DNA from 2 places in the Streptomyces cinereospinus genome. Region 1 is predicted to be linked to the other one. Evidence: riboswitches for the same ligand, from Rfam matches in the RefSeq annotation. Region 1 holds a riboswitch; the other holds the start of a gene.
The links. Region 1 has a riboswitch for glycine ahead of gcvT (glycine cleavage system aminomethyltransferase GcvT). Riboswitches for the same ligand answer to the same signal wherever they lie in the genome.

Region 1 (10,385 bases):
TGCGCGAGGGCCGCGTAGCGGATGTAGCCGGAGACCGGGTTGTCCAGGTTCTCCTTGTGCTCCCTCAGGGCGGTGGAACGTCCCTGCGGCGAGAGGCTGGTCTGGGCCAGGTCCAGGTCGTAGTCACCGGCGATCAGCCGGGCGTCCAGGTCGTTGGCGTTGGAGAAGAACTTGACCGTGATCTCGTCCGGGTACGCCTTGCGCACCGGGTCCGAGGCCTGCTTCCACTGGGTGTTGCGGACCAGTTCGAGGTCCTTGCCCGGGTTGTAGGACGCGAACTTGTACGGGCCCGAGGAGAACGGGTGCAGACCGTACTTGGACCTGGTGTCCTTGTCCTGGCGGACCGGGGAGGCGGAGATCAGCGCCAGCATCTCCTCGAAGTCCGAGTTGGCCTCCGGGAGCTTGAAGACGATCGTCTTGTCGTCCGGCGTCTCGATGGACTTCAGGCCCAGCTTGTCCGCCGACTTGTCCTTGTACGGACCCGGGTACTCGCCCTCGGGGTCGAGCACCTCCTTGAGGTACGTCGGGCCGCCGGAGAGCACGTCCTGCGCCCAGACGCGCTCGATGCCGTACTTCACGTCCTTGGACGTGATCGGCTTGCCGTCCTCCCAGGTGACGCCGTCACGCAGGGTGTACGTGTAGGTCTTGCCGTCGTCGCTGATCTCGGCCAGACCGGTGGCGAGGTCCGGGGTCAGCTCGGCGCCGGCCCTGCCCGGCTCCGTCTTGTTCGTGACGAGCTGGCGGCTGTAGTAGCGGGCGAAGTTCCACATGAAGCCGTAGTAACCGCGCGTGGTGTCCCACGAGTCGGCATCCTGCGCGCTGGCGAACTTCAGGGTGCCGCCCTTCTCGGCCAGCGCGGCCTGGGCGACCTTGTTGTTCGCGGCGTCGTAGCCGGCCGCGCCGTTCTGCGAACCGCCGTCCTCACCGCCGCCGCCGCCGCACGCCGCCGTGGTCAGCAGCGCGGCGACCACGGCGGCAGCGGCCATGGCCTGCTTGCGCCGCCCTGAGGTGCGTTGGGTAGTCACGATCTCGGATCCTCCGGAATTGATGAGAGACCCCGTGCCTTGCGCCACGGGTCACGAGCGGTACGGCGGTTCAGCGGGAGCCCTTGGGGTCCAGCGCGTCGCGGACGCCGTCGCCGAAGAGGTTGAAGGCCAGGACGGTGATGAAGATCGCCACGCCCGGGATGACCATGTACATGGGGTCCGACTCGTAGTAGTCGAGAGCGCTCGACAGCATCTGTCCCCAGGAGGCCGTGGGCGGCTTGACGCCCACGCCCAGGAAGCTGAGTGCCGCCTCGGTGAGGATGTTGGTGGGGATCATCATCGTCGTGTACACGATGATCGGCGCGACCAGGTTGGGCAGCAGCTCCTTGAACAGGATGTAGAACCGCCCGGCACCCAGCGACCGGGCCGCCTCGACGTACTCGCGTTCGCGCAGCGAGAGCGTCTGGCCGCGCACCACGCGTCCGATGTAGGGCCAGCCGAAGAAGCCGATGACCAGGATCATCACGAACAGGCGCACACCGGTGCCGCTCAGGCCCAGCAGCTCGTTCGGCATGACGGAGACCAGCGCGATGATGAACAGCAGCTGCGGGAAGGCCAGCAGACCGTCCATCACCCGGGAGATGACGGTGTCCACCCAGCCGCCGAAGAAGCCGGCGAGGATGCCCAGCACGGTGCCGAGGACCACGGCGACCGCGGCGGACAGGAAGCCGACGAGCAGGGAGATCTGGGCGCCGTAGACGATCCGGGCGAAGATGTCGCGGCCGTTGACCGGTTCGACGCCGAGCAGGTGCTCGCCGCTGATGCCGCCGAGCGAGCCGATCGGCGTGCCGAACAGCGGGTCGATCAGGTCCTCGTGGTGGGTCTCCGGGTCCTGCCCGACCAGGCCGGTGATCACCGGCGCGAGCACGGCGACCAGGACGAGGAGGAGCACCACGACGCCGCCCGCGAGGGCCAGTCTGTCGCGTTTGAGCCGCTCCCAGGCGATACGCCCGAGGGACCGTCCCTGTACGGCCTTTGCGTCGCCGCTGACCAGCGCCGCTTCCTCGGCCGCACTCGGGGCCGCTTCCACGGTCGGGTCGTGCAATGGTGCCGTCATCTGGCAGGGACCCCTCTCGACCGGCGGTAGCCGGGCCCGCACTTGCCGCTGTAGCGGCGTGTTGAATCCGTGTCAATCCGTCATGCCCTGGGGTGTGAACCCCTGGGGCGGGAGTCTTCAACGCTTTGGAGATCTGTCGCCAGACTTGACGGGGAAAGGATGCGCAACCGTGATGCTGTCTGCGGATTCCGTTATGCGGACGCAAGGGTACGGTTACCGAACGCAACGATGAAGGCCCGCACGGGCCTTGTCGTGGGAAGGCCCACGTCCGGCGCGGCCCTCGGTCAGTACGGCCCTCGGTCAGTACGGCCCTCGGTCGGTACGGCCCCCGGTCGGTACGGCCCCCGGTCGGTACGGCCCTCGGTCAGTAAGGCCGCGGGTATCCGTAACCGCCGGCCAACGGGGCCGGCGCCGGAGCGGCGTGGGCCTCACGGTCGTAGAACGGGCGGGAGTTGACGCGCAGCCACATCGCGACCGGGTCGAACTCGTCGGTCATCGCCACCGTCGACACCGGCAGCCCGTCCGGCACCGCGCCGATCGACTGCTGCATCATCGCCCGCACCGAGTCCACGGCGGACGGGGAGGTGTCGTACACGTCGAGACCGATGGCGAGGTACGGCGCCCCGAGCGCGGGCTGGACCCAGGCGCGGCGCAGGGAGCGGACGGCCGGGGTGCGATGGGCGTTCTGCGACAGCAGGGCGTAGAACTGCGGGATCTGGATGCCCGGTTCGGACAGCCGCAGCGGCCCGGCGGGCTGGCGGTCGAGGCCGGTGGCGATGCGGCGCAGGTCCAGCCAGGGGATGCCGACGCCGCCGCCGGGGGCGTGCGGGTTCAGCCAGAGGCCGTAGTGGTCGGGGTAGAGGGTGCGGGCCACGTCCAGGCCGTCGACCACCTCGTAACTGCGCATCCAGCCGCTCGCCGAGAGCTCCTGGGCGGAGGTGACGCAGGGCGCGTAGCCGTAGCCGTCGACCTCCATGTTCCCGTACTGGGCGTCGGGGCTGCCGGCCTGGCCGTGCCAGAGCAGCATCCAGACCTGGCCGGAGTGGGGGGTGGCGAGGGCGCGCAGGAGTGCCTCGTAGGCGTCGTAGCGCCCCGGCGTCACCTGGCGCAGCAGGTGCTCGACCTGGCCGGCCGCGGCCGTGCCCGTGCCGCTCGCGCTCACTGTGTACCGCCCCTTCGTGCAACGCCCTGTTCGAGCCGTGACCCTAGCTTAAAGGCGCCTGCCGACTCGGGAACTGTGTCGTCCCGGCGAGTGCGGGCCGTCCGTGGCCGGACGCGCAGGTCCCCGCGCCCCGGGGCCGGCCGTCCGCGCGGGCGTTTCACCGGCCGTGCTGGTAGAAGGGGCGCACCCGCTCCCGCAGCCAGTCGACCACCGGGTCCTGGGCCACGTCCATCAGGACCAGGTTGACCGGCCAGGCCACCGGCGTCCTGCCCAGGGCCCGGCCCAGGGCGTCCAGGGGGGCGGCGCGCAGGTCGCCCTCCCACTGGGAGAGTTCGACGCCGACGAACATCACCGGGTCGGCCGTCTCGATCGCCGCCAGGCAGCGGCGGGCCGCGGTGACGACGCCGAGGGCGGCGAACTCCGCGGACGCCGCCGCGAGGAAGTCCACCGGGTCGTCCTGCCAGTCGGGTTCGTACAGGCGGACCCGGCCGCCGTTCGCGGGGCCGTCGAGGGGGGTGCGGCCGGCCCGGCCGAGTTCGGCGACCGCCGGCGGGGGGAGCGGGACGCCCACCACGCCGCCGGGGTTCACCGCGATGCCCGCCTGCGGGGGCAGACCGCGGGCGAACTCGACGGCGGGGGCGACGGTGTACGCCATGTGGGGGCCGGCGACCTGGCGCAGCTGCTCCTCGGAGCTGAACACGGGGACGTAGGCCTGCCCGCCGATCTCGATGCCCGGCAGGTCCAGGGGGCCGCTGTGCGGGCCGCCGCCGCTGGGCAGCGGCACCCACACGAAGCTGCGGCCCAGCACCTCCACGATGCGGGCGCCCGCCGACGGGACGCCGAGGGAGGCCGACAGCACCTCCTCCAGCTCGTTGCCGGGCCACCCGCCGTGCGGATGGGGGTGCGCCTGCGCCGGAAAGTCCCCCGAGAGGTCCATCTGCCTACCACCTGCTCCGTACCAGTGCTGCCGGCTGAAAAGGCTAGCGCGCCGCCCGCCCCGCGCGCCGCGTCAGCCCGTGAAGCCGATCCGGCGCAGGGCGTCCGCCGCCGCGCGGTCGAGCAGGACGGCGGCGCCGCAGCCGCGGGGCAGGTCGCCGCGGTGCGCGCGGCGCAGCAGCAGGGCGGCGTCGCGGCGGTGGCGCAGGAACGCGTACCGCGAGACGCCCCGGCCGCGTTCGCGCTGGCCGGCCAGGGCCTGCTCGGGGGTGACGTCGAGCAGCAGCAGGTGCAGCGTGCCGCCGCGGCGGCGGGCCTCGCGGGCCAGCCAGGCACGCACCCAGGCCTGCGTGCCGCAGTCGTGCACGACGACGCCCTCGCCGCTGCGCAGGGCGCGGCGCAGCCCGGCGTAGTGCGCGAGGCGGACGAGGGGGCGGTAGACGGCGTAGGGCAGCCAGCTCGGCGTACGGCCGTCCCAGCGGTCGCGGGTGTCCTGGGAGTCGACGCGCCGGCCGCGGACCGCGCGCCGCATGAGGGTGGACTTGCCGCTGCCGGGCAGCCCGGTGATCACGACGAGGTCGTGCGGGCCGAACAGCAGGGCGTGCGGGCTGCGGCCCGCGCGCTCGCGCAGGTCGCGGACCACGGGGGACGGCAGCGGGGCGCACGCGCCCCGGGCCGGGGCGGTCGGCTGCTCGGGCAGTGCGAGGCCAGCGGTGGCCGCGTAGGCCGTGGTCCTGTTCACCGTGATCGTCCTCCCCTGGGGCGGTTCACGAGTTACCGTCCCCTTCGAGTGTAAAGAGAAGGTAATACGAGGCGTCTCGCGTTTCCGTCCGCTTCCCGCAACAAGCCTGCTACAGCACACTGTGCCCGGCTGGGGACGCTCCGTGCCTCCCCTTTGCCGCGATGCGCCCCCCACGGACGAGGCCCCCTGCCGCCCGGCGGCGATGCGTGCAATGATGAGCCCGCCAACTGCATACCGGCCGCTTGAATCCGCGCGGGAGAGTCCCCGGGCACGACATGACCGGGGCGCCGAAGGAGCAAGTCCCTCCCTTGAATCTCTCAGGCCCCGTCACCGCGCGGGCGAGGCACATCTGAAAAGCGGGCCGCTGCCGCAGTGGCTCCACCCAAGGTGCAAGCCGTGCTCACCGTCTGTCCCGACGGTCATGGCGAACCTCTCAGGTTCCGATGACAGATGGGGAGGAACGACCTCGCCGTCATGCCTTGGGAGACCGACCGATGAGCAGCACCGCACTCCGTCGTACCGCGCTCGATGCCCTGCATCGCTCGCTGGGCGCCACCATGACCGACTTCGCCGGCTGGGACATGCCGCTGCGCTACGGCTCCGAGCGCGACGAGCACCTCGCGGTGCGCACGCGGGCCGGCCTGTTCGACCTCTCGCACATGGGTGAGATCACGGTCACCGGCCCGCAGGCGGCGCGGCTGCTGAACCACGCGCTCGTCGGCGACATCGCCTCCGTCGGTGTCGGCCGCGCCCGCTACACCATGATCTGCCGCGCGGACGGCGGCATCCTCGACGACCTGATCGTCTACCGGCTCGCCGAGACCGAGTACCTGGTCGTGGCCAACGCGAGCAACGCGCAGACCGTCCTGGACGCGCTGACGGAGCGCGCGGAGGGCTTCGACGCCGCCGTGCGCGACGACCGGGACGCCTACGCCCTGGTCGCCGTCCAGGGCCCCGAGTCCCCCGGCGTCCTCGGGCGGCTCACCGACGCCGGCCTCGACGGTCTGAAGTACTACGCCGGCCTGTCCGGCACCGTCGCGGGCGTCCCGGCACTGATCGCCCGCACCGGCTACACCGGCGAGGACGGCTTCGAGCTGTTCGTCGCGCCGGAGCACGCCGTCACGCTGTGGGAGGCGCTGACCGAGGCGGGCGCCGGCGCCGGCCTGGTCCCGTGCGGGCTGTCCTGCCGGGACACCCTGCGCCTGGAGGCGGGCATGCCGCTGTACGGGCATGAGCTGACCACCTCCCTCACCCCCTTCGACGCCGGGCTCGGCCGGGTGGTGAAGTTCGGCAAGGCGGGCGACTTCGTGGGCCGCGAGGCCCTCGCCGAGGCCGCCGCCCGCGCCGAGGCCAGCCCGCCGCGCGTCCTGGTCGGCCTGATCGCCGAGGGCCGCCGCGTCCCGCGCGCCGGGTACGCCGTGGTGGCCGGCGGCGAGGTGATCGGCGAGGTCACCTCCGGCGCCCCCTCCCCCACGCTGGGCAGGCCGATCGCGATGGCCTACGTCGACGCCGCGCACGCCGCTCCGGGCACGCCGGGCGTCGGGGTGGACATCCGGGGCACCCACGAGCCGTACGAGGTCGTGGCGCTGCCGTTCTACCAGCGCCAGAAGTAGACACTGGGCTCGGGTCCACGTGACCCGTTGCATATTTCCCCTGCTCACACGCAGTTCAAGCAGTCCCCCATTCACCAGCACTCCCCCGCGTACAGGAGAATTCAGGCCATGAGCAACCCCCAGCAGCTGCGCTACAGCAAGGAGCACGAGTGGCTGTCGGCCGCCGAGGACGGCGTCTCGACGGTCGGCATCACCGAGTTCGCCGCCAACGCCCTCGGTGACGTCGTCTTCGCCCAGCTCCCCGAGGTGGGCTCCCAGGTGGCCGCGGGCGAGACCTGCGGCGAGCTGGAGTCGACCAAGTCGGTCAGCGACCTGTACTCCCCCGTCACCGGTGAGGTGACCGAGATCAACGAGGACGTGGTGAACGACCCGTCCCTGGTGAACTCCGCCCCCTTCGAAGGCGGCTGGCTGTTCAAGGTGCGCATCGCGGAGGAGCCCGCCGACCTGCTCTCCGCCGACGAGTACGCCGCCCACACCGCCGGCTGAGGAGTCGTAGCCACATGTCCGTCCTGAACACCCCCCTGCACGAGCTCGACCCGGCCGTCGCGGCCGCCGTCGACGCCGAGCTGCACCGCCAGCAGTCCACCCTCGAGATGATCGCCTCGGAGAACTTCGCCCCGGTCGCGGTCATGGAGGCGCAGGGCTCGGTCCTGACCAACAAGTACGCCGAGGGTTATCCCGGCCGCCGCTACTACGGCGGCTGCGAGCACGTCGACGTGGTCGAGCAGATCGCCGTCGACCGGGTCAAGGAGCTGTTCGGCGCCGAGCACGCCAACGTGCAGCCGCACTCGGGCGCCCAGGCCAACGCCGCCGCGATGTTCGCGCTGCTCAAGCCCGGCGACACGATCATGGGCCTGGACCTCGCGCACGGCGGGCACCTGACCCACGGCATGAAGATCAACTTCTCCGGCAAGCTCTACGACGTGGTCGCCTACCACGTCGGCGAGGACGGCCGGGTCGACATGGCCGAGGTCGAGCGGCTCGCCCGGGAGGCCAGGCCGAAGCTGATCGTCGCCGGCTGGTCCGCCTACCCGCGGCAGCTGGACTTCGCCGCGTTCCGCCGGATCGCCGACGAGGCCGGCGCGTACCTCATGGTCGACATGGCGCACTTCGCCGGCCTGGTCGCGGCGGGCCTGCACCCCAACCCGGTGCCGCACGCCCACGTGGTCACCACCACGACCCACAAGACGCTGGGCGGCCCGCGCGGCGGTGTGATCCTGTCCACCGCCGAACTCGCCAAGAAGGTCAACTCCGCCGTCTTCCCCGGTCAGCAGGGTGGCCCGCTGGAGCACGTGATCGCCGCGAAGGCGGTCGCCTTCAAGGTCGCCGCCTCCGAGGACTTCAAGGAGCGGCAGCGCCGTACCCTGGAGGGCGCGCGCCTGCTCGCCGAGCGGCTCGTGCGGGACGACGTCAGGGCCGTGGGCGTGGACGTGCTCTCCGGCGGCACCGACGTCCATCTCGTCCTGGTCGACCTGCGCGACTCCGAGCTCGACGGCCGGCAGGCCGAGGACCGGCTCCACGAGATCGGCATCACCGTCAACCGCAACGCGGTCCCGAACGACCCGCGCCCGCCGATGGTGACGTCCGGCCTGCGCATCGGCACCCCGGCCCTGGCCACCCGCGGCTTCACCGCCGAGGACTTCGCCGAGGTCGCGGACGTGATCGCCGAGGCGCTGAAGCCGTCGTACGACGCGGAGGCGCTGAAGGCGCGGGTCAAGGCCCTCGCCGGCCGGCACCCGCTGTACCCCGGCCTGACGAAGTAGTCCCCGGTGGGCTCCACAACGGCGTGGGGCCCGCCGCACCACCCCCTGCCCCCCAGGAGTCCCCGTGGCCGTCTCGGTCTTCGACCTGTTCTCGATCGGCATCGGCCCGTCCAGCTCCCACACGGTCGGCCCGATGCGCGCGGCCCGGATGTTCGCCCGCCGCCTGCGCGGCGAGGAGCTGCTGGACTCCGTGGCCGCGCTCCGCGTCGAGCTGTACGGCTCCCTGGGCGCCACCGGACACGGGCACGGCACCCCCAGGGCGGTGCTGCTCGGCCTGGCGGGCGACTCGCCGCGCACGGTGGACGTGGAGACGGCCGACGAGCGGGTGGCGGCGATCAGGGCCGCCGGCCGGCTGAACCTCCTCGGCGAGCACGAGATCGCCTTCGACTTCGGCACCGGCCTGAAGCTGCACCGCCGCAAGGCCCTGCCCTACCACGCCAACGGCATGACCCTGTGGGCCTACGACGCCTCCGGGGCGGAGCTGCTGTCCAAGACGTACTACTCGGTGGGCGGCGGGTTCGTCGTCGACGAGGAAGCGGTCGGCGCGGACCGCATCACACTGGACGACACGGTCCTGAAGTACCCCTTCCGCACGGGCGACGAGCTGCTGCGCCTGACGAAGGAGACCGGCCTGTCGATCTCCTCGCTGATGCTGGAGAACGAGCGCGCCTGGCGCACCGAGGAGGAGATCCGCGCCGGACTGCTGGAGATCTGGCAGGTGATGCAGGCGTGCGTGCGGCGCGGCATGTCCCGTGAGGGCATCCTGCCCGGCGGCCTGAAGGTGCGCCGGCGCGCCGCGAACACCGCGCGCAAGCTGCGCTCCGAGGGCGACCCGCAGGCCCTCGCCATGGAGTGGATCACGCTCTACGCGATGGCCGTGAACGAGGAGAACGCGGCCGGCGGCCGGGTCGTCACCGCCCCCACCAACGGCGCGGCCGGCATCATCCCGGCGGTCCTGCACTACTACATCGACTTCGTGCCGGGCGCCGACGAGGACGGCGTGGTCCGCTTCCTGCTCGCCGCGGGCGCGATCGGCATGCTCTTCAAGGAGAACGCCTCCATCTCCGGCGCCGAGGTCGGCTGCCAGGGCGAGGTCGGCTCCGCCTGCTCGATGGCCGCGGGCGCCCTCGCCGAGGTGCTCGGCGGCAGCCCCGAACAGGTGGAGAACGCCGCCGAGATCGGCATGGAGCACAACCTCGGCCTCACCTGCGACCCCGTGGGCGGCCTGGTCCAGATCCCGTGCATCGAACGCAACGGCATGGCCGCGGTCAAGGCGGTCACCGCCGCGCGCATGGCGATGCGCGGCGACGGCAGCCACAAGGTCTCCCTCGACAAGGTCATCAAGACGATGAGGGACACCGGCGCCGACATGAGCGTGAAGTACAAGGAGACGGCGCGCGGCGGGCTCGCGGTGAACATCATCGAGTGCTGAAAACGCGTCACCGCCGCCGCCCGGGGGAATCATCAACTCCCGTCCCCCAGCAGCGACGTACGGGAGTCCCCATGCTGCGCGGCATCGACGTCAGCTCGTACCAGTCCACCGCCTACGACACCGACGGCCTCTCCTTCGTCTTCGTCAAGGCGACGGAGGGCCGGTCCTACGTCAACCCGAAGCTGGCCGCCCAGACCGAGCGGGCCCGGGGGGCCGGGCTCGTCGTCGGCTTCTACCACTTCCTGTGGCCGGGCAACCTGACCGCCCAGGCCGAGTACTTCGTCGGCAGGGCCCCGGACCGGGCCGGCGACATCCTCGCCGTCGACTGGGAGACCACCGGCGACGGGACGCACGCGAGCAACGCCGAGAAGGACCGCTTCCTCCGCACGGTGCAGGAGCTGCGGCCCGGCAACCGCGTCATCCTGTACTGCAACCGGCACTACTGGCTGAACGTCGACACCACCTCCTACGCCGGCGACGGCCTGTGGATCGCCGACTACGTCACGGCGGGCAGACCCCGCATCAAGGCGAAGTGGCGCTTCCACCAGTACACGGACGACCCGATCGACAAGAATGTCGCGGACTTCGCGAACAAGGACGCCTTACGGGCGTGGGCCAGGGGCGACTGACGAGG
Region 2 (10,385 bases), on a different contig from region 1:
CTGGACACCGGGGTGTCGCTGCAGAACATCCGCACCGCCGTCCAGCACCTCAGGGAGCGCGGCTTCCGGGACCTGGAGCGGATGACGCTGATGAGCGACGGTGCCACGGTCTACGAGTGCACCTCGCCCGACGAGGTGCACGCGCTGCTCCAAGGCGGGCAGGGCATCTTCGGGATCGCCGTGGGGGTGGTGTGGCGGGACGTGGAGGGCGCGCTGTCGCAGCTCCACGGGGAGCGCGTCGACACCGGTGAGACGCTTGTCGGGCACAATCCCGCGGACGAGCTGGCCCGGCGGCGCAACCGGGCCGTCTGAGGCCTTCCGTACAGCAGCCGCCGGGGCCGTTCGGTCGTCGGGCCGCGGCGGGCGTTGTCAGTGGCGTGAGGCAGCATCGGACAGGTGAGAACCGCGCCCACGATCCTGCATCTCGACATGGACGCCTTCTTCGCCTCGGTGGAGCAGGCGTCCAAGCCGAGCCTGCGCGGAAAGGCCGTGATCGTGGGCGGGCTCGGGCCGCGCGGGGTGGTGGCGACCTGCTCGTACGAGGCCCGGGTGTTCGGGGTGCACTCGGCGATGCCCATGGCCCAGGCGCGCCGGCTCGCGCCGAACGCGGCGTACCTCGTGCCGCGCTTCGGGTTCTACCGGACGATCAGCGACCAGGTGATGGGCCTGCTGCGGGCGCTGTCGCCGCTCGTGGAGCCGCTGAGCCTGGACGAGGCGTTCGTGGACCTGGAGGCCGGTGAGGCGGCCTGGGACCGGGAGTCGGCGCGGCTGGCGGGCGTCAGGCTGAGGGCCGACATCCGGGCCGTCACGGGCCTGACCGGTTCCGTGGGGCTCGCCGCCTCGAAGATGCTCGCCAAGATCGCCTCCGAGCAGGCCAAACCGGACGGCCTGGTGCTCATCGAACCCGGCACCGAACGGGCGCTGCTCGGTCCGATGCCGGTAAGGACGTTGCCGGGCGTGGGGCCCGCGACGGGCGACCACCTGAGGCGGGCCGGGATCACCACGGTCGGGGAGATCGCCGAGGCCGGCGAGGACGAGCTGGTGCGGCTGCTGGGGAAGGCGCACGGGCAGGCGCTGTACGCCATGGCGCTGGCCCGCGACGACCGGCCGGTGGTCGCCGAGCGGGAGGCGAAGTCGGTGTCGGTCGAGGACACGTACGACGTGGACATCCACGACCGCACGCGGGTCGGGCTGGAGGTGCAGCGGCTCGCGGACCGGTGCGTACGTCGGCTGCGCGGGGCCGGGCTGTCGGGGCGGACGATCGTCCTGAAGGTGCGGCGGTACGACTTCTCGACGCTGACCCGGTCCGAGACGCTGCGGGGGCCCACGGACGATCCGGCGGTGGTGCGGGAGGCCGCGGCGCGGCTGCTGGACTCCGTGGACACCACAGGGGGTGTGCGGTTGCTGGGGGTGGGGGTCAGCGGTCTGGCCGACTACACGCAGGAGGATCTGTTCGCGCAGGCGGCGGGGGAGCGGGGCGGGGGGGAGGAGGACGCCCCGGCGGACGAGCCGGTGCGGGAGGAGCCCGAGCCGGCGGAGCGGCGATGGGCCGCCGGGCACGACGTGCGGCACGCCGGGTACGGGCACGGGTGGGTGCAGGGCAGTGGACTGGGGAGGGTGACCGTGCGGTTCGAGACACCCGGCTCCGGGCCCGGGCGGGTGCGGACCTTCCGGGTCGACGATCCCGCGCTGGAGCCGGCGGAGCCCTTGCCGCTGGTGGCGCGAAGACCCGAGCCGCAGGGCTGAGCCCTCGGGGTCACGTCTCCTCCGAACCCGCCAGCTTGCCGAAGTCGCGGTCCGGGAACGCGGGGGGCGCGGCCACGTCCAGGCCGTAGTGGTGGTAGAGCTGGAGTTCCTGTTCGGGGGAGAGGTGCCGGCCCACGCCGAAGTCGGGGGCGTCCTTGATCAGGGCCCGGTCGAAGGGGACGTGCAGGCTGCCGTCGACCAGCTCGCTGGGCTCCAGCGGGACGAAGGCGTCCCTGCTGAACAGGCCGGTCCTTATCGCGGCCCACTCCGGGACACCGGTCGCGTCGTCGAGGTAGACCTCGTCGATGGTGCCGATCCTGGTGCCGTTGCGGTCGAATGCCTTGCGGCCGATCAGGTTGCGCGGATCGATGTCGGTCTGCACGGGCCCTCCACTTGCTCGCAACTCATCCGTAGGCACAACAAAAGAGCACATTGCGGGAGGCGGCCACTCGAACGCCCGGGCGTTGACCTCGCTGGTAGTCTGGCAAACGGCTGCTGACCCCGTGCGGGAGAGTCCTCCGGCGAGACCACCGGAGGCGCCGAAGGAGCAAATCCTCCCCGGAATCTCTCAGGCCCACGTACCGCACGGACGAGGTCACTCTGGAAAGCAGGGCGGGTGTCACGGCTTCCGCTCTCACCGACGGTGCAAGCCGGACGTCCCCGGACGGCCGGTGAAGCTCTCAGGTCGAGATGACAGAGGGGGAGGCCGTCGGGGCACCCGTGCCGTGGTGTCCCTCGAAGGTCGCGTCAGACCAGGAGGCCTCCGCAATGACCGCCCAGCGCATTCCGCTCTCCGAACTCGAACAGGGCATCCCCTTCGAGCAGCGCCACATCGGGCCCGATCAGGAGGCGCGGGCCAAGATGCTCGCGCAGGTCGGCTACGGCTCGCTCGACGAGCTCACCGCCGCCGCGGTCCCGGATGTGATCAAGAACGCCGACGCCCTGGACCTGCCGGGCGCCCGCACCGAGGCCGAGGTGGTGCGCGAGCTGCGCTCGCTCGCCGACCGCAACCAGGTCCTGAGCTCCATGATCGGCCTGGGGTACTACGGGACGTTCACCCCGCCCGTCATCCTGCGCAACGTCATGGAGAACCCGGCCTGGTACACGGCGTACACCCCGTACCAGCCGGAGATCTCGCAGGGCCGGCTGGAGGCGCTGCTGAACTTCCAGACCGTGGTCGCCGACCTGACCGGGCTGCCGACCTCCGGTGCCTCACTGCTCGACGAGGGCACCGCCGCCGCCGAGGCGATGGCGTTGTCCCGGCGCACGGGCAAGAACAAGAAGGGCCTGTTCCTGGTCGACGCGGACGCGCTGCCGCAGACCATCGCCGTGATCGAGACCCGCGCCGAGCCGACCGGCGTCGAGGTCGTCGTCGCCGACCTCCGCCGGGGCATCCCCGCCGAGGTCGCCGGGCGGGAGATCAACGGCGTGCTGATCCAGTACCCGGGCGCCTCCGGAGCCGTACGCGACATCAAGCCGGTCATCGACCAGGCGCACGAGCTGGGCGCGCTCGTCACCGTCGCCGCCGACCTGCTGGCGCTGACGCTGCTGAAGTCGCCGGGCGAGCTGGGCGCCGACATCGCGGTCGGCACCACGCAGCGGTTCGGTGTGCCCATGGGCTTCGGCGGGCCGCACGCCGGTTACCTGGCGGTGCGGGAGAAGTTCGCACGGAGCCTGCCCGGGCGGCTCGTGGGCGTCTCCGTCGACGCCGACGGGAACAAGGCCTACCGGCTGGCACTTCAGACGCGTGAACAGCACATCCGGCGGGAGAAGGCGACCAGCAACATCTGCACCGCGCAGGTGCTGCTCGCCGTGATGGCCGGCATGTACGCCGTCTACCACGGCCCCGAAGGGCTGAAGGGCATCGCGCTGCGCACGCACCGGTACGCGGCGGTCCTCGCCGCGGGCCTGCGCGACGGCGGCGTCGAGCTCGTCACCGGCGCGTATTTCGACACCGTCACCGCGCGGGTGCCGGGGCGGGCGGCCGACGTCGTCGCCGCCGCGCGCGCGAGCGGGGTCAACCTGCGGCTGGTGGACGCCGACCACGTCTCGATGGCTTGCGACGAGACCACCAGGCGGGCCGATCTGACCGTCGTGTGGGCCGCGTTCGGCGTCGACGGGGACATCGAGGCCCTGGACGCCGTCACGGAGGACGTGCTGCCGGGCGGGCTGCTGCGCACTGACGACTACCTGACCCACCCGGTCTTCCACCAGCACCGCTCCGAGACCGCGATGCTGCGCTACCTGCGCCGGCTCGCCGACCGGGACTACGCGCTCGACCGCGGCATGATCCCGCTGGGCTCCTGCACCATGAAGCTCAACGCGACCACCGAGATGGAGCCGGTCACCTGGCCGGAGTTCGGGCAGCTGCACCCGTTCGCGCCCGCCGAGCAGGCCCAGGGGTACCTGACGCTCATCCGTGAGCTGGAGGACCGGCTCGCCGAGGTCACCGGGTACGACAAGGTCTCGTTGCAGCCCAACGCGGGATCGCAGGGCGAGCTGGCCGGACTGCTCGCGGTGCGCGGGTACCACCGCGCCAACGGCGACGAGCAGCGGACCGTGTGCCTGATCCCGTCGTCCGCGCACGGCACGAACGCCGCGAGCGCCGTCATGGCCGGCATGAAGGTCGTCGTGGTGAAGACCGCCGAGGACGGCGAGATCGACGTCGAGGACCTGCGGGCGAAGATCGACCAGTACCGCGACGAGCTGTCGGTGCTGATGATCACGTACCCGTCCACGCACGGCGTGTTCGAGGAGCACGTCGCCGAAATCTGCGCGCAGGTGCACGACGCCGGCGGGCAGGTGTACGTCGACGGCGCCAACCTCAACGCGCTCGTGGGGCTCGCCAAGCCGGGCCACTTCGGCGGCGACGTGTCCCACCTCAACCTGCACAAGACGTTCTGCATCCCGCACGGCGGCGGTGGCCCGGGCGTCGGCCCGGTGGCCGTACGGTCGCACCTGGCGCCGCACCTGCCGAACCACCCCCTGCAGCCCGAGGCCGGGCCGGAGACCGGGGTCGGGCCGATCTCGGCCGCGCCGTGGGGGTCGGCGGGCATCCTGCCGATCTCGTGGGCCTACGTCCGGCTCATGGGCGGCGAGGGACTGAAGCGGGCCACGCAGGTGGCCGTGCTGAGCGCCAACTACGTCGCCAAGCGGCTGGAGCCGCACTACCCCGTGCTCTACACCGGTCCGGGCGGACTGGTGGCGCACGAGTGCATCATCGATCTGCGGCCGCTGACCAAGGCGACCGGGGTGAGCGTCGACGACGTGGCCAAGCGGCTGATCGACTACGGGTTCCACGCGCCGACGATGTCGTTCCCGGTCGCCGGAACGCTGATGATCGAGCCGACCGAGTCCGAGGACCTGACCGAACTCGATCGGTTCTGCGAGGCGATGATCGCGATTCGGGCGGAGATCGAGAAGGTCGGCTCGGGGGAGTGGCCGGCCGACGACAACCCGCTGCGGAACGCTCCGCACACCGCCGGAGCCCTGGCCGGTGCGTGGGAGCACGCGTACGCGCGGGACGAGGCCGCCTTCCCGGACGGGGTGTCGGTCGCCGACAAGTACTGGCCGCCGGTGCGTCGGATCGACCAGGCGTTCGGTGACCGTAACCTGGTGTGCTCCTGCCCGCCGCTGGACGCCTACGAGGACTGAGCGGCGGCGACCCGCGTCGGGCCGACGCGGGTCGGCGAGGTCGATGAGGTCGGCGAGGGCTCCCTCGGGGGCCCTCGCCGCGTTCTCAGGCCGGGCAGGCGTGGGTCTGGGCGGCCTGAGAAACGCGGCCCGGACGGGGGTGCCCTCCTGGACGACGTCGCCGTGCTCGATGACGATCAGGCGGTCGGCCAGGACCATGGCGTCCGACGCGGTCGACCAGCGGTCCCGCAGGCCTGCCAGGACCGGGATCGAGACCGTGAGCAGGACCAGGCTGAGGTTAATCGCGGCCGCCGGGTCGTTCCGCGGGGCCAGGTAGCCCGCCAGGGGCATGGCCCGGGTGCGGCCGGGGAAGATGCCGGCGAAGGTGATCGAGGCGCCGGACTCGCCGAGCGCGCGGCCCAGGCCAGGACCGAGCCCGCGGCGATGCAGGGCGCGATCAGCGGGAGGGCGACGCGGCGGAACGCGGTGCAGCGGGAGGCGCCCAAGGTGGTCGCCGCCTCCTCGTAGCGGGGGCCGGCGGCGCGCAGCGGCCCTCGACGCCGATGACGAGGAACGGCATCGCCACGAACGTCTCCGCGATCACGACGCCCGCCGTGGTGAACGGCACGGTGACGCCGAACCACGCGTCCAGCCACCGCCCGATCATCCCGTTGCGGCCGAACGCCAGGAGCAGCGCGACACCGCCGACCACCGGCCGGCCAGGGGAGCTTCTCACCCTCCGCCTCGCCACCGGCGGAGCGCACGTCGTTCTGGTGGACGACGGCGGCGTCGGCCTCCTTCGACTTGGGAAGGACCGGACGGCGGCCTGGCGGGGAGGTGGTCGGCCGGCCTTCCGGAGAGAGGCGGCCGAACCGCCCCGCCGGCCTCCGCGAGGCGGCCGTCCGGTCTCCACGGCGAGGCGGCCGTCCGGCCCGCACGACGAGGCGGCGTCCGGCTCCACTGGAGAACGGCCGTCCGGGCCCTTCCCCTGCGTCGATCAGGCTGACGCAGATGCCAAGTGGAAGTCCGCTGTGTCATCGCATGCGCGAGGCAACAGGCGCGTGGATGATCGTATGCGCGAGATGGGCGAGTGGTGGGTGCCGTAGCGTCAAGTTCGGTCGATGTGTACGTTTGTCGACTTCACGCGGGCCGTGGCCTCCATGCCGACCTCCAGGCCCAGTTCCTCGACGGCCTCGCGGGTCAGGAGGGAGACCAGGCGGTGCGGGCCGGCCTGGATCTCGACCTGGGCGGCGACATCGCCGAGCTTGATCGCGGTCACGATGCCGGGGAAGGCGTTGCGGGCCGAGGTGTACGGCGTCTCCTCCTCGCCGCCCCCCGCCCGGGCGAGTTCCACCGAGAACGCGGCCAGGTCCCGGCCGTCGATGAGCCGCCGCCCGCTCTCGTCGCGGTGGGTGGCCACCCGGCCCGCGTCCGCCCAGCGGCGTGCGGTGTCGGGACTCACGCCGAGCAGTCGTGCGGCCTGGCCGATCGTGTAGGAGTGCATGCCGGTCACGATAGGGGGCAACCGGACATGGCGGACCCGGGGCCGGCCCTCTCGGCCGGCGGTGCTGATCGAGCCGGTCCAGGGCGAGGCGGGCGTGATCGTCCCGGACGACGGCTATCTGGCGGGCGTGCGGGAGGTGACCCGGCGCGCGGGGTGCCTGTTCGTCGCGGACGAGATCCAGTCGGGCCTGGGCCGCACGGGCCGCACGCTCGCCGTGGACCACGAGGGCGTCGTCCCCGACGTGCTGCTGCTGGGCAAGGCGCTCGGCGGGGGCATCGTGCCGGTGTCGGCGGTCGTCGCCCGCCGCGAGGTGCTCGGGGTGCTGCGGTCGGATGGGACCGGACTGGCCGGACTGGACGGGCGCTGTCCGTCCGCCGAGGTGGCCGGCGGTTTCACCGGGTGGGTGATCGGCATGTACGTCACCGAAAAGCCACGCGGCGTTCGACTGGTCCGACTGCGCGCCCCGAGCGGGGGCGGACGACCAGGGTCCGCCCTCTCAGATGATCAGGCCGCGGTCATCACGGGACTGCCGGCCGGCAGCCGGTGCGGGGCGATGATCTGGCCGTCCGGCAGGAGCTCACCGGTGTCCTCGAAGAACAGGACACCGTTGCACAGCAGGCTCCAGCCCTGCTCCGGGTGGTGCGCCACGAGACGGGCGGATTCCCGGTCGGCGGAGTCGGCGGTCGGGCACGGTGGCTGGTGCTGGCACATGGAAGGGATCTTTCGCTCTGTCGTGTCGGCTGGGACTGCCGTGGTGTCTGTCCCGCGGCGTGAAGCGTCGTTCATGGCCGCCCCCCGTTGTGATAAGTCGGTCGGACCCAGTGTTGCCCCGCGGGCGTCGTTCCGCAGGGATTTCGGTGCACCGCCTCTTCACAGGTTGGGACGCGTCACCCGGGCGGACGGTTCAGCCCAACTGCACTGTCCCTTCGGGTGGTTCGGGGTAGCCGGATGAGGCTAGTCCGGATGGACCGGAAAGCGGTTCCGGCTCGTCCGAGCGAATGTGCACTCTTGTGAGCGAGCATTGTGCTCGGGTGAGTGGAAAAGCGCTCTTCGGAGCGGAATTTCACTCCGGAAGGACGGCGGCGTACCAGCGGAAACAGGAAAAACGTCGGAAACGGCAGCGCACCCCGTCACCGGAATTCCGGTGACGGGGCACGAGGGACGGAGTTCGCCGCGTGACGTCCGGCTCGGCCGTCAGGCGGGTGAGCCGAGCAAGGGGGTGGGCGGGGCCGGCGGCACCCGGAGGGTCAGTACCGGGAGCAGGTCGGCGACCTGGTGCGGGCGGTTGGCCGCGATGCCGGGCGGGGCGGGAGCCAGCGGGACGAGCAGGTCGGCCGCCGCGGGATGGCCCGCGGTGCCGTCCGAGGTGCAGTCGCCGTGCAGCCAGAGCGTGAGCATGTACAGGCCCGGTACGGACAGCAGGCGCGGTTGGTACGACTGGGTGAGCGTCTCGGCCTGACGCAGCGCGCGCTCGGTCGAGACGATGTACGGCCCTTCGAAGAAGTGCGAGAAGGCCCAGCCGTCCGGCGTCAGCATCGTCTCCGCCGCGGCCACCACGTGGTCGCCGGAGCGGATCAGGAAACGCCAGCCGGTCAGCCGGGTCACCGGCTCGCCCTGGGCCGTGATCCGGTCCAGTGCGTGGACCGGCAGCGGCAGCTCGGGCGTCACGGCGCCCTGGGCGCTGCGCAGGGCGGGGGTACGGGCCTCGCGGACCGCGGTGGGGGAATCGAGGGCCGCGAGGACGGAGCGGAGTGCGGGCGCGGGAGCCGGAGGGACATGCAGCGGCATGGTGGGTCGCCTCTCGTTCGACAGGCAGGGTGACGCGAGGGGGGCGTGGGCAGACAGCGCTGTCAGCTCAGGGAAGGACAGAGAGGCGGGGCCGGGGTCTGCGAGCGATGGTGTGAGTGTGAGGCCTGCCGGGCGTGATCGCGACGGCAGTTTCCTCCGACCATGGGTGCCAGCCTTCTGCCCTGTCGACCGAGTTTATACGACATTTGTTCAGCCAGTGTTTCGTCTAACCGTCTCCGGGCACTCGCACAAGAGTTCATTCAGTCGGCGATACGTGGGAGAACATCCTGATTCCGAAGGGGGGACACCTCGATGACCTCGGAAAATGCCCGTGCCGCGGTCGGCCAATTCTCGTCGGCGTTTTTCACGAGGTCTCCGGCGGCGGAAAATGCGCGCTGCCTCATGCCCGGTGAATGTGCCGCTGGTCTTCCTTGGTGCAAGTGACCAGAGTAGCGGCTGTGGGAGATCGCCGGGGGAGTTACGGATCGCTCGGGCTGGGCATTATCCACCCTGACCCGGACACCGGCGGCCGGATCTCTCGGCCGCCCACCGAGGAGGGACTTCGATGGGGGAGAAGGTCGTGGCAGGCGCGTTCGACCTGTCCGATCGGCAGCGCTACCGCACGAAGCTCCAGCAGTGCCTGCGGGGACTGGAGCGGTTGCTGGAGGAGAAGCGGTTCGATCGGCCGAAGAACCTCATGGGGCTGGAGATCGAGCTGAATCTCGCCGGTGCCGACGGCATGCCCAAAATGCTCAATGGGGAGGTCCTCGAAAGGATCGCCAGCCGAGATTTCCAAACAGAACTCGCCATGTTCAACCTGGAAGTGAACATCACCCCCCATCGGCTGGGTGGGCGGGTATTCGACCGGCTCGCGGAGGAACTCCGTACGTCTCTGGCATATGCCCACCGGAAAGCGGGTGAGGTGGACGCCGGAATCGTGATGATCGGTATTCTGCCGACCCTCGAACGGGACGACCTCGTTTCCTCCAACCTGTCCGACGTGGACCGCTACGTGCTGCTCAACGAGCAGATCGTGGCCGCGCGGGGCGAGGACTTCACGCTCGACATCGACGGAGTCGAGCATCTGACGTGCACGTCGAAGTCGATAGCGCCGGAGGCCGCCTGCACCTCCGTGCAGCTGCACCTCCAGGTCACGCCGGGGCGGTTCGCGGATGTGTGGAACGCCGCGCAGGCGGCGGCCGCCGCGCAGATCGCCGTGGGGGCGAACTCGCCGTTCCTGTTCGGCCGGGAGCTGTGGCGCGAGTCCCGGCCGCCGCTGTTCCAGCAGTCGACCGACACCCGCCCGCCCGAGCTCCAGGCGCAGGGGGTCAGGCCGCGCACCTGGTTCGGGGAGCGCTGGATCAGCTCGGCGTACGACCTCTTCGAGGAAAACCTGCGTTACTACCCCGCGCTCCTGCCGATCTGCGACGACGAGGACCCGCTGGCCGTGATCGACGCCGGTGGCGTCCCGAAGCTCGCCGAGCTGGTGCTGCACAACGGCACGGTGTACCGCTGGAACCGGCCCGTGTACGACGTCGCCGACGGCGTACCGCATCTGCGGGTGGAGAACCGGGTGCTGCCCGCCGGGCCGACCATCACCGACGTCGTCGCCAACGCGGCCTTCTACTACGGGCTGGTGCGCGCCCTGGCCGAGGACTCCCGGCCGGTGTGGACCCGGCTGCCCTTCGAGGCCGCCGCGGCCAACTTCGACGCC

Region 2: it holds a riboswitch for glycine, as region 1 does, so the genes downstream of both, gcvP (aminomethyl-transferring glycine dehydrogenase) here and gcvT (glycine cleavage system aminomethyltransferase GcvT) in region 1, are expected to answer to the same signal.

The regions. Positions count from the first base shown of each region.
Region 1 covers NZ_JBHMCY010000051.1:8,676-19,060, reverse strand. The annotation lists gene ACFF45_RS23985 (ABC transporter substrate-binding protein) at 1-1,025, opposite strand, end outside; gene ACFF45_RS23980 (ABC transporter permease) at 1,096-2,103, opposite strand; gene ACFF45_RS23975 (enhanced serine sensitivity protein SseB C-terminal domain-containing protein) at 2,468-3,265, opposite strand; gene ACFF45_RS23970 (enhanced serine sensitivity protein SseB) at 3,423-4,202, opposite strand; gene ACFF45_RS23965 (AAA family ATPase) at 4,275-4,943, opposite strand; glycine riboswitch at 5,187-5,286, shown strand; glycine riboswitch at 5,287-5,403, shown strand; gene gcvT (glycine cleavage system aminomethyltransferase GcvT) at 5,438-6,556, shown strand; gene gcvH (glycine cleavage system protein GcvH) at 6,665-7,042, shown strand; gene glyA (serine hydroxymethyltransferase) at 7,057-8,319, shown strand; gene ACFF45_RS23945 (L-serine ammonia-lyase) at 8,384-9,751, shown strand; gene ACFF45_RS23940 (glycoside hydrolase family 25 protein) at 9,823-10,380, shown strand.
Region 2 covers NZ_JBHMCY010000067.1:24,186-34,570, reverse strand. The annotation lists gene ACFF45_RS27705 (MerR family transcriptional regulator) at 1-312, shown strand, start outside; partial or broken gene ACFF45_RS27700 (DNA polymerase IV) at 397-1,835, shown strand; gene ACFF45_RS27695 (PRC-barrel domain-containing protein) at 1,757-2,128, opposite strand; glycine riboswitch at 2,243-2,340, shown strand; gene gcvP (aminomethyl-transferring glycine dehydrogenase) at 2,515-5,400, shown strand; partial or broken gene ACFF45_RS27685 (molybdate ABC transporter permease subunit) at 5,605-6,094, opposite strand; gene ACFF45_RS27680 (TOBE domain-containing protein) at 6,488-6,883, opposite strand; partial or broken gene ACFF45_RS27675 (aminotransferase class III-fold pyridoxal phosphate-dependent enzyme) at 6,942-7,211, shown strand; gene ACFF45_RS27670 (DUF5999 family protein) at 7,388-7,594, opposite strand; gene ACFF45_RS27665 (hypothetical protein) at 8,078-8,671, opposite strand; gene ACFF45_RS27660 (glutamate-cysteine ligase family protein) at 9,237-10,385, shown strand, end outside.